DNA from 2 places in the Pseudomonas sp. A-B-19 genome. Region 1 is predicted to be linked to the other one. Evidence: riboswitches for the same ligand, from Rfam matches in the RefSeq annotation. Region 1 holds a riboswitch; the other holds the start of a gene.
The links. A riboswitch is a leader RNA that binds a small molecule or an ion and turns the genes downstream of it on or off. The one in region 1 is predicted to bind cobalamin.
Positions count from the first base shown of each region.

Region 2: linked by a shared signal. The riboswitch ahead of KGA81_RS06500 (CbtB domain-containing protein) and the one ahead of cobO (cob(I)yrinic acid a,c-diamide adenosyltransferase) in region 1 are both predicted to bind cobalamin.

Region 1 covers NZ_JAGYGN010000001.1:348,362-352,768, reverse strand. The annotation lists gene KGA81_RS01515 (C40 family peptidase) at 1-165, shown strand, start outside; gene KGA81_RS01510 (C40 family peptidase) at 331-867, shown strand; gene KGA81_RS01505 (class I SAM-dependent methyltransferase) at 886-1,548, shown strand; gene KGA81_RS01500 (hypothetical protein) at 1,616-2,200, opposite strand; cobalamin riboswitch at 2,354-2,588, shown strand; gene cobO (cob(I)yrinic acid a,c-diamide adenosyltransferase) at 2,670-3,281, shown strand; gene KGA81_RS01490 (cobyrinate a,c-diamide synthase) at 3,278-4,407, shown strand, end outside.
Region 2 covers NZ_JAGYGN010000004.1:202,714-207,120, reverse strand. The annotation lists gene cobM (precorrin-4 C(11)-methyltransferase) at 127-873, opposite strand; gene KGA81_RS06510 (cobalamin biosynthesis protein) at 957-1,370, opposite strand; gene KGA81_RS06505 (CbtA family protein) at 1,367-2,074, opposite strand; gene KGA81_RS06500 (CbtB domain-containing protein) at 2,086-2,277, opposite strand; cobalamin riboswitch at 2,398-2,624, opposite strand; cobalamin riboswitch at 2,801-3,014, shown strand; gene cobW (cobalamin biosynthesis protein CobW) at 3,117-4,187, shown strand; gene cobN (cobaltochelatase subunit CobN) at 4,191-4,407, shown strand, end outside.

The DNA of each region.
Region 1 (4,407 bases):
ATCTACCTGGGTGACAACCAGTTCATCCACTCCAGCAGCCGCCGCAGCGGTGGGGTGCGCATCGATAGTCTGGGCGACAGTTACTGGAACAAGACCTTCATCGAAGCCAAGCGCGCCCTGGCGATGGCACCTAACGCGTCGCCAATCGTCACTGCACGTAAATAAACGGACAGTTTGTAGGGCGAACTTAAAGTCTTACTTGAAGTTTGTCGTATACCCGCTAGAATCTTGATCTACAAATGATGGCAAACCGCCTGCGTCCAACGCAGGCGGTTTTCTTTTCTGCGCTCCCCGCAGAAAAAGCCGCAGCCAGATCAGGATGCTCTGCTTATGACGATGTCGGCCCGCCTCGCAATCATGTGCTTCGCAGCGCTGCTCAGTGCCTGCGCCAGCCGCACACCGCCACCCGCGCAGGTGGTTCGCGCTCCCGTCGTATTCGGATCCTCAGAAGCTTTTTCGCCCGAGGCACAAGACGTGCTGTTTCGCGCGCTTGGCCTGGTGGGCACGCCTTATCGTTGGGGTGGTAATACGCCGGATTCCGGATTTGATTGCAGCGGCCTGATCGGTTATGTGTACCGCGATGTCGCCGGTATTTCCCTGCCGCGCACCACTCGTGAAATGATCTCCATGCAAGCGGCGAATGTGGGCAAGGAAGGTCTGCAAACCGGTGACCTGATTTTCTTCGCCACCAATGGCGGTTCCCAGGTCAGCCATGCCGGCATCTACGTGGGAGAAGGGCGCTTCGTCCACGCGCCGGCCACCGGCGGCACCGTGAAGCTCGACAGCTTGTCCAAGGCTTATTGGCAAAAGGCTTATCTGAGCGCCAAGCGTGTTCTGCAGCCTGAACATCTGGCGCGCAACCCGTAACGTCCGGAGGCGGTGGTCATGACTGCTCGCACGCTTAATCTCGACGACGCCCTGTACCAATACCTGCTCGATGTCTCCCTGCGCGAAACGCCACTGCTCAAGCGCTTGCGCGATGAGACCCAGGCGCTGCCGATGGCACGTTGGCAGGTGGCGCCGGAGCAGGGGCAGTTTCTCGCTTTGCTGGTGAAACTGACGGGGGCCAGGCGCTTGCTCGAAGTCGGCACTTTCACCGGTTACAGCGCCCTGTGCATGGCGTCGGCATTACCGGCTGACGGCTTGCTGATTTGCTGTGATATCCCCGGCGACTACAACGCCATCGCACGACGGTACTGGCAGGAGGCGGGGCTTGCCGGACGGATTGACCTGCGCCTGGCCCCGGCGCTGGAAACCCTCGCAGAGCTTGAGCGACAAGGGCAGGGCGGGCAGTACGACCTGGTGTTCATCGATGCCGACAAGGCCAACTACCCGAATTATCTGGAACACGCACTGGGATTGCTGCGGGTCGGCGGGCTGGCGGTGTTCGATAACACCCTGTGGAGCGGGCGCGTGCTGGAGACCAGTCCCGAGAGCGCGGACACCCGGGCGATCCAGGTGCTCAACCGGGCGTTGAAAAACGATATGCGGGTAGATCTTTCGTTGTTGCCGATCGGGGATGGGTTGACGCTCTGCCGCAAGCGCTGAGTGTTGAATCCTGTAGGAGCGAGCCCCCTCGCCACAGGCTCGCTCCCACCAAGTCCGGTTCAACGCCTCAGCCGCGAGCTTCCTTGAACAGCACTGCAATGCCGGGGTGATAGTTGCCGGCTTCGTTGCGCAATTTGCGATAGGCGTATGGGAAATACCAGGCGACCGCGCAGGTGTGTTCCTTTTGCAGGTCGTCGACCATGTCCTGGAGTTCTTCCGGCGTGGCGCCTTGCTGGGCTTTTTGCGGGGCGACGAACAGGCAGCCGAGTTTCAGGTCGCTGGCGTGGCTCACGCGCTTGGCATCGCTGGCGATGTCGAGCAGGGCCTGGCTCAGGTTGAGGCTGTTGACCCGTGGCCAGCGCTGGGTGGTCTGAATGTAGGCGCGGGTTTCGGGCGAGGCGAGGAACAGGTCGGCGCGGCTGTTGCGCTCGCCTTCTTCGGTCTGTTTGCGGGTTGGTGTCTGTTGCAGCGTGACCATCTCGGCCATCCAGGCGGCGGCAGACAGCAGTCCGAGATTGGCTTTTTCGTCGTGCCAGTACGGCGTGTCGCCATCACCGCGGACGGCGTTGTAACGGTCGATGCATTCGAACCAGCGCTCGAGCACCGGGCGCAGGAATTCCAGCTTTGGATTGCTGATGATCATGCCTTGCATGGGCTCACCCTTATTGTTGTGTTGATAAGTTGTGGCTCTTTGATATCACTGCTGGGATCGTGGCACAAGATTGACGTCAGTTTATTGATTGATGACAGTCAATCGGTCGATCGCCTCCCGGCTTTAATTGACGCTCCACCCCCAACCCTCTAACCTTCGCCGCTTGTTTCAGGTGCTCTGTGGCTTGGGTCGACAGAGTGAAACAGGGAAGCCGGTGAGTGAGTCCTTCTGTTGGTCGAAGGTCCGCAATTCCGGCGCTGCCCCCGCAACGGTAAATGAGTGAAAACTGTGTGTGATGCCACTGTGTCGATTTGATACGGGAAGGCGCACAGTCTGGCCCCGCGGCCACTCATGAGCCCGGAGACCGGCCTGATTCATCCAGCGGCATCACGGTGGGCGATGCCAGGCTTGTTGCCTTCTATTGCTGTGCCTGCCCGCCGTTATTCCTGCCTCAACGGAGAGCTCCCCCATGACTGATACCCCCGATCGTGACGAACGCCACCTGGCGCGCATGCAGCGCAAAAAAGCCGTGATCGACGAGCGCATCGCCAATTCCCCGAACGAGTGTGGCCTGCTGCTGGTGCTGACCGGCAACGGCAAGGGCAAGAGCAGTTCGGCTTTCGGCATGCTTGCCCGCGCCATGGGGCACGGCATGCAATGCGGCGTGGTGCAGTTCATCAAGGGCCGCAACAGCACGGGCGAAGAGTTGTTCTTCCGGCGCTTTCCCGAGCAGGTGCGTTTTCATGTGATGGGCGAAGGCTTTACCTGGGAAACCCAGGATCGTCAGCGCGACATCGCCGCCGCCGAAGCTGCCTGGGCGGTGTCCCGGCAACTGCTGCGCGACCCGTCCATCGGTCTGGTGGTGCTTGATGAGCTGAATATCGCCCTCAAGCACGGCTACCTCGATCTCGATCAGGTGCTCAGCGACTTGCAGTCCCGGCCGCCGATGCAACATGTGGTGGTCACCGGGCGTGCCGCCAAGCCGGAAATGATCGAAATGGCTGACACCGTCACCGAAATGGGCATGATCAAACACGCCTTCCAGGCCGGGATCAGAGCGCAGAAAGGCGTCGAATTGTGAGTCAGCCTCGACATTGTCCGGCGGTACTGATTGCCGCGCCGGCTTCCGGCCAGGGCAAGACCACCGTCACCGCGGCGCTGGCCCGATTGCATCGCAATCAGGGGCGCAAGGTTCGCGTGTTCAAGTGTGGCCCCGACTTTCTCGATCCGATGATCCTCGAGCGCGCCAGCGGTGCGCCGGTGTATCAACTGGACATGTGGATGGTTGGTGAGCAAGAGAGTCGCCGGCTGCTGTGGGAAGCCGCCGCTGAAGCCGACCTGATCCTGATCGAAGGTGTCATGGGGCTGTTCGACGGAACGCCGTCGAGCGCCGATCTGGCGCGGCATTTCGGTGTGCCGGTGCTGGGTGTGATCGATGGCACCGCCATGGCCCAGACCTTCGGCGCATTGGCTCTGGGGCTGGCGCGTTATCAGCCGGACTTGCCGTTCGCCGGCGTGCTGGCCAACCGCGTCGGCACGCTGCGCCACGCGCAACTGCTCGAAGGAAGCCTGACTGAAGGTTTGCGCTGGTACGGCGCGCTGTCCCGGGAAACCGGGATCGAACTGCCGAGCCGGCACCTGGGGCTGGTGCAGGCCAGTGAGCTGAATGATCTCGACCTGCGCCTCGATGCGGCAGCCGATGCCCTGGCCAGCAGTTGTGAGGTCGCGCTGCCGCCGGCAGTCGAATTCGCCGCCCCTGATGTCATCGCGGCCGAACCGCTGCTGGCCGGTGTGCGCATTGCCGTCGCCCGTGATGAAGCCTTTGCGTTCACCTACGGCGCGAGCCTGGATTTGCTGCGGGCGATGGGCGCCGAATTGTCGTTCTTCTCGCCGATCCGCGACCGTGCATTGCCGGAGGCCGACAGCCTGTATCTGCCGGGTGGTTACCCGGAGTTGCACCATGTCGCGCTGGCGCAAAACACTGCGATGCTCGATGCGATCCGCGCGCACCACCGGGCAGGCAAACCGTTGCTCGCCGAGTGTGGCGGCATGCTGTATCTGCTCGATTCCCTGACCGATGTCGAGGGTACTCGCGCTGAGTTGGTTGGCTTGCTGGCCGGTGATGCGGTCATGCAAAAGCGTCTGGCAGCGCTGGCGCTGCAGGCTGTGGAATTGCCGGAAGGTTCGCTGCGCGGGCACACCTATCA
Region 2 (4,407 bases), on a different contig from region 1:
CTTGCTCCCGCTTGATGGCATAGCCATCACAAAATCAGTCAATGCATTTTCCCGTGATGAATGCGTTGGCTGATATTGGGACCGCTTCGCGGTCCAGCGGGAGCAAGCTCCCTCGCCACAGTTGCTTCAGGGCCTGTAGAGATGCGCATGCCCAGCGCGATACAACGATGACTCACTGAAGTGGTCACTGCCCAGCACCCGACCCACCAGAATCAACGCCGTACGGCGAAAGCCCTTGGCTTCAACCTTCCCGGCAATATCCTCGAGCGTGCCCACCACCCAGTCCTGATCCGGCCAGCTCGCGCGGTGCACCACCGCAATCGGGCAATCGGCGCCGTAATGGGGCAGCAGTTCCTCAACGATCTTCGCCAGGTGATTGACCCCTAAATGAATCGCCATGGTCGCGCCGTGTTGCGCCAGGCTGGAAAATTCCTCTCCCGGCGGCATGGCGGTTTTGTCGGCGTAGCGAGTCAGGATCACGCTCTGCGAAATGTCCGGCAGGGTCAGCTCCGCGCCCAAGAGCGCCGCGCAAGCGGCTGTGGCGGTCACGCCTGGGACGATTTCGAACGCAATGTCCAGTTCACGCAGATAGCGAATCTGCTCGCCAATTGCACCATAAAGACTCGGATCGCCGGAGTGCACTCGGGCAACATCCTGACCGTTGGCGTGGGCGGTCCTGATCAGGTCGATGATCTGTTCCAGGTGCAGTTCGGCGCTATTGACCACCTGTTCGGCACAGTGACCCTCCAGTACGGCAGCAGGCACCAGGGAGCCGGCATAAATGATCACCGGGCAGCTGCGAATCAGCCGCTGGCCCTTGACGGTAATCAGTTCGGGGTCGCCGGGACCTGCGCCAATGAAGTAGACGGTCATGGTCGGTTCCTGTAGGGAAATAGAGGCTGAACAGGGCTTCAGATGAAGAATGTTCATGATTAAAGGCGGGGATTATCGGTTTTTTACGCAGCGCCAGCCAATGCCAGGGTCGCCTGCGCGTATTTTTGCCGCGGAATCAACAGTTTTGCCGGGGCCTGGGCCAGTTGTTCCGCCAGGGCCAGGGCGGCGCTTTCCGCCACGCCGTAGCAGCCGGTGCGTTCAAACGCTATTTGCGATTGATGGCTGAGTTGCGGTTCATAAGCGGCCAGTTGTTCACTGCTGAAATACATCAATTCCAGGCCAAGCTGCTGAGCCAGTTCGATCAGCGCAGGTTCGTCACGCTTGGAGTCGATGCTGGCCAGGGCCTTGATTTCATGACGAGCAATCTGGTGCGCCTCCAGTGCCTGGTCGAGCAGCGCCAGCAACGTGCTGACGGGGCAGCCCCGTTGGCAGCCCAGGCCGACCGCCAGGGTCGGCGCTGTGCTGACGTCAGTCATGCGTGGTATTGGCCATCGCTTTTGCGACGGAACAACCAGGCGCTGATCAGGCCCAGGGCCAGCCAGAACACCACGTTGGTCAGCTGCGAAGCGATTTTGAATTGGGTTTCCAGCACCTCTGGAGCGAGCATCGAATGCACTTGCGGTTGCGGTGCGCCAATCACATGGGGAACGGCAAGGATTGCCACGCCGAGGACTTTCATCAGCCAGTGACGGCTGAATACGATCAGGGCGATACCGACGGCAGTGGAGGCGGCCGTGCCGATCCACCACAGTTGCCGTTGTGCCAGATCGGCGGCGGCAGTGCCGGGCAATTCCGGTGGCAGGCCGAGCGTCGGCGCGAGCACGAACGTCGCATAACCGGCCAGGCCCCAGAGCAGGCCCTGGGAGGTTTTGGTCGGCGCACGCAAGGTATACAGGCCGGCCAGCATCAGGGCGAAACCGACCGCTACCACCAGATTGCCGCCGGTGGTCGACAGCACGCGTTGCCAGCCGTCTTCCGGCTCCCAGGCTTCGCCATCGTGAGTGTGGGCGGCCATCGCACCGTCGGCGTGCTCATGCATTTCAACCGCGGCCGGTTCGGCTTTTTCGTAGGTCTCGGCCTGCAATATCAGCGGAGCGACCCAGAAGCTTTGCAGCAGGGTCAGCAGCAGGGCGGCCAGCAGCCCGGTGAAACCTGCGGTTTGCGCAATACGCTTGATCATGTCGACAGCTCTCAATGGCACGGGAACGCGGAGCTGTGACGGGTATCGTGGGCCGCGTTGTGCACCGCTTCGATGTGCGAGAAACCGGCGAAATACACAAGGCTCGCACCCAGGATCGACGCGAAGACGGCGGCGGTCAGACGTTGGGTCAGGGTTGTGGTGGTGCTCGCGGATGTGTGTTCGGCGCTGCTGATGATCGACATGGCGTATCCCTCTGGTCTGTCAGCGGGGAATAAGAGCGCATGCAAACCTCCGCAGGACCAGGCGCGCAGAGGTTCAAACAGCGCCCGCCCACCGCGGGTTTGTTGGTTCGGTGACCGTATTGGTCACTTTGTGTTGCGGGCCGGTCTCCGGGCTCACGAGGGGCGCAGGCGTTCGCCTGATCCTGCAAGCGCCACCTTCCCATGCCGTAGTGGCACAGTGGATCTGACGCTTCGCTCGCTTACCGTTGCGGGGGCAGCACCGGACTGACATGGCTTTAGAGTAAAGCACATGATTCACCGGTTTCCCGTTTCACCCTGTGAAGGGCACCCGTAACAAGGTGCGTAGGAGAGCATGGGCAGGGGTTGGGCGTCAATTGGCAAGGGTTCTCAACTCGGAACCGCGTCGCCTGAATCGCGAGCAAGCTCGCTCCCACATTGGAGCGCGATCCCCTGTGGGAGCGAGCTTGCTCGCGATGAGGCCAGTGAGGGCACCACAAGATATTGACCCACCCCAATACCATGCGTAGCCTTGCGCTTTCGAGGTTCTTCGGCGTTTGTCGAAGCTAAGAAGGGAACGCGGTCGATGCCGCGGCTGCCCCCGCAACTGTGAACGGTGATGTTCGTTGCCACGCCACTGCTGACTCAATCCATGAGGCCGGCGGGAAGGCGCAGCGAATGCCAGGCTCAAGGCCGGCGCACCGTCAGCCAGGAGACCTGCCTCGTTACAGATTCTCACCTTCAACCGGGCGGGGTGATCCGGTGGCGAACTCTTCAGGCACGCGCGCGCGTGTTGCCGGTTGTCGTCCCGTATGCCCGCCACCTAAGCCATAGGGCATCCGATGAAAACACTGGCCAAACTACCCGTCACCATCGTCACCGGCTTTCTCGGCTCGGGTAAAACCACGCTGCTGCGCCACATGCTCGACAACGCCCAGGGTCGCCGCATCGCGGTGATCGTCAACGAATTTGGCGAGTTGGGTATCGACGGCGAAATCCTCAAGCAGTGCTCAATCGGTTGCACCGAAGAAGAAGCCAACGGCCGTGTCTATGAACTGGCCAACGGCTGCCTGTGCTGCACCGTCCAGGAAGAATTCTTTCCGGTGATGCGCGAACTGGTGGCCCGTCGCGGCGATCTGGACCACATTCTCATCGAAACCTCCGGCCTGGCCCTGCCCAAGCCGCTGGTGCAAGCCTTCCAGTGGCCGGAAATCCGCAGCGCCTGCACGGTGGATGCGGTAATCACCGTGGTCGACAGCCCGGCCGTCGCCGCCGGCACCTTCGCGGCCTTCCCGGATCAGGTCGACGCACAGCGCAAACTCGACCCGAATCTGGACCACGAATCGCCGCTGCACGAGCTGTTCGCCGACCAACTGGCCAGCGCCGACCTGGTGATCCTCAACAAAACCGACCTGATCAACCCGGCCGACCTGGCCCGTGTGCGCCTGGAAGTCTCCGAAGAGTTGCCGCCAGCGGTGAAAGTCGTCGAAGCCAGTAGCGGTCGCCTGCCGCTGGACGTGCTGATCGGCCTGGGTGCCGGCTCCGAAGAACACATCGACAGCCGGCATAGTCACCATGACCATCATCATGATGGCGACGACGATCACGATGACCACGATCACGACGCCTTCGATTCGATCTCCATCCAACTGCCGCAAGCCGACGAAAGCCTGCTGATGGACGCGCTGACCCAACTGGTGGTCCAGCACGGCATCTTGCGAGTCAAGGGTTTCGCGGCAGTCCCGAACAAGCCGATGCGCCTGCTGATCCAGGGCGTGGGCACGCGTTTCGACAAACACTTCGACCGCCAGTGGGGCGCCGAAGAAGCGCGCATCACCCGCCTGGTGCTGATCGGCCAGGAACTGGATGCCACGGTTCTCGAAGCGCAACTGCGCGCCGCGCTCAGCGTGTAAGCCATGCACCTGCTCAGGACCCAGCCCGGCGGTTTCGTGTCGGATGACAACATTGCCGACCTTGGACAAACCCCCGCCGAACTGGTGGTCCTGTGCAGCGGCGATTCCAGCCTGGCGCTGCTCGCCGAAGCGGCGCAGCAATTGCCCGACGATTACCCGAGCGTGCGCCTGGCCAACCCGATGCAGGTGCAGAACCATGCCTCGGTCGATTTGTACGTCG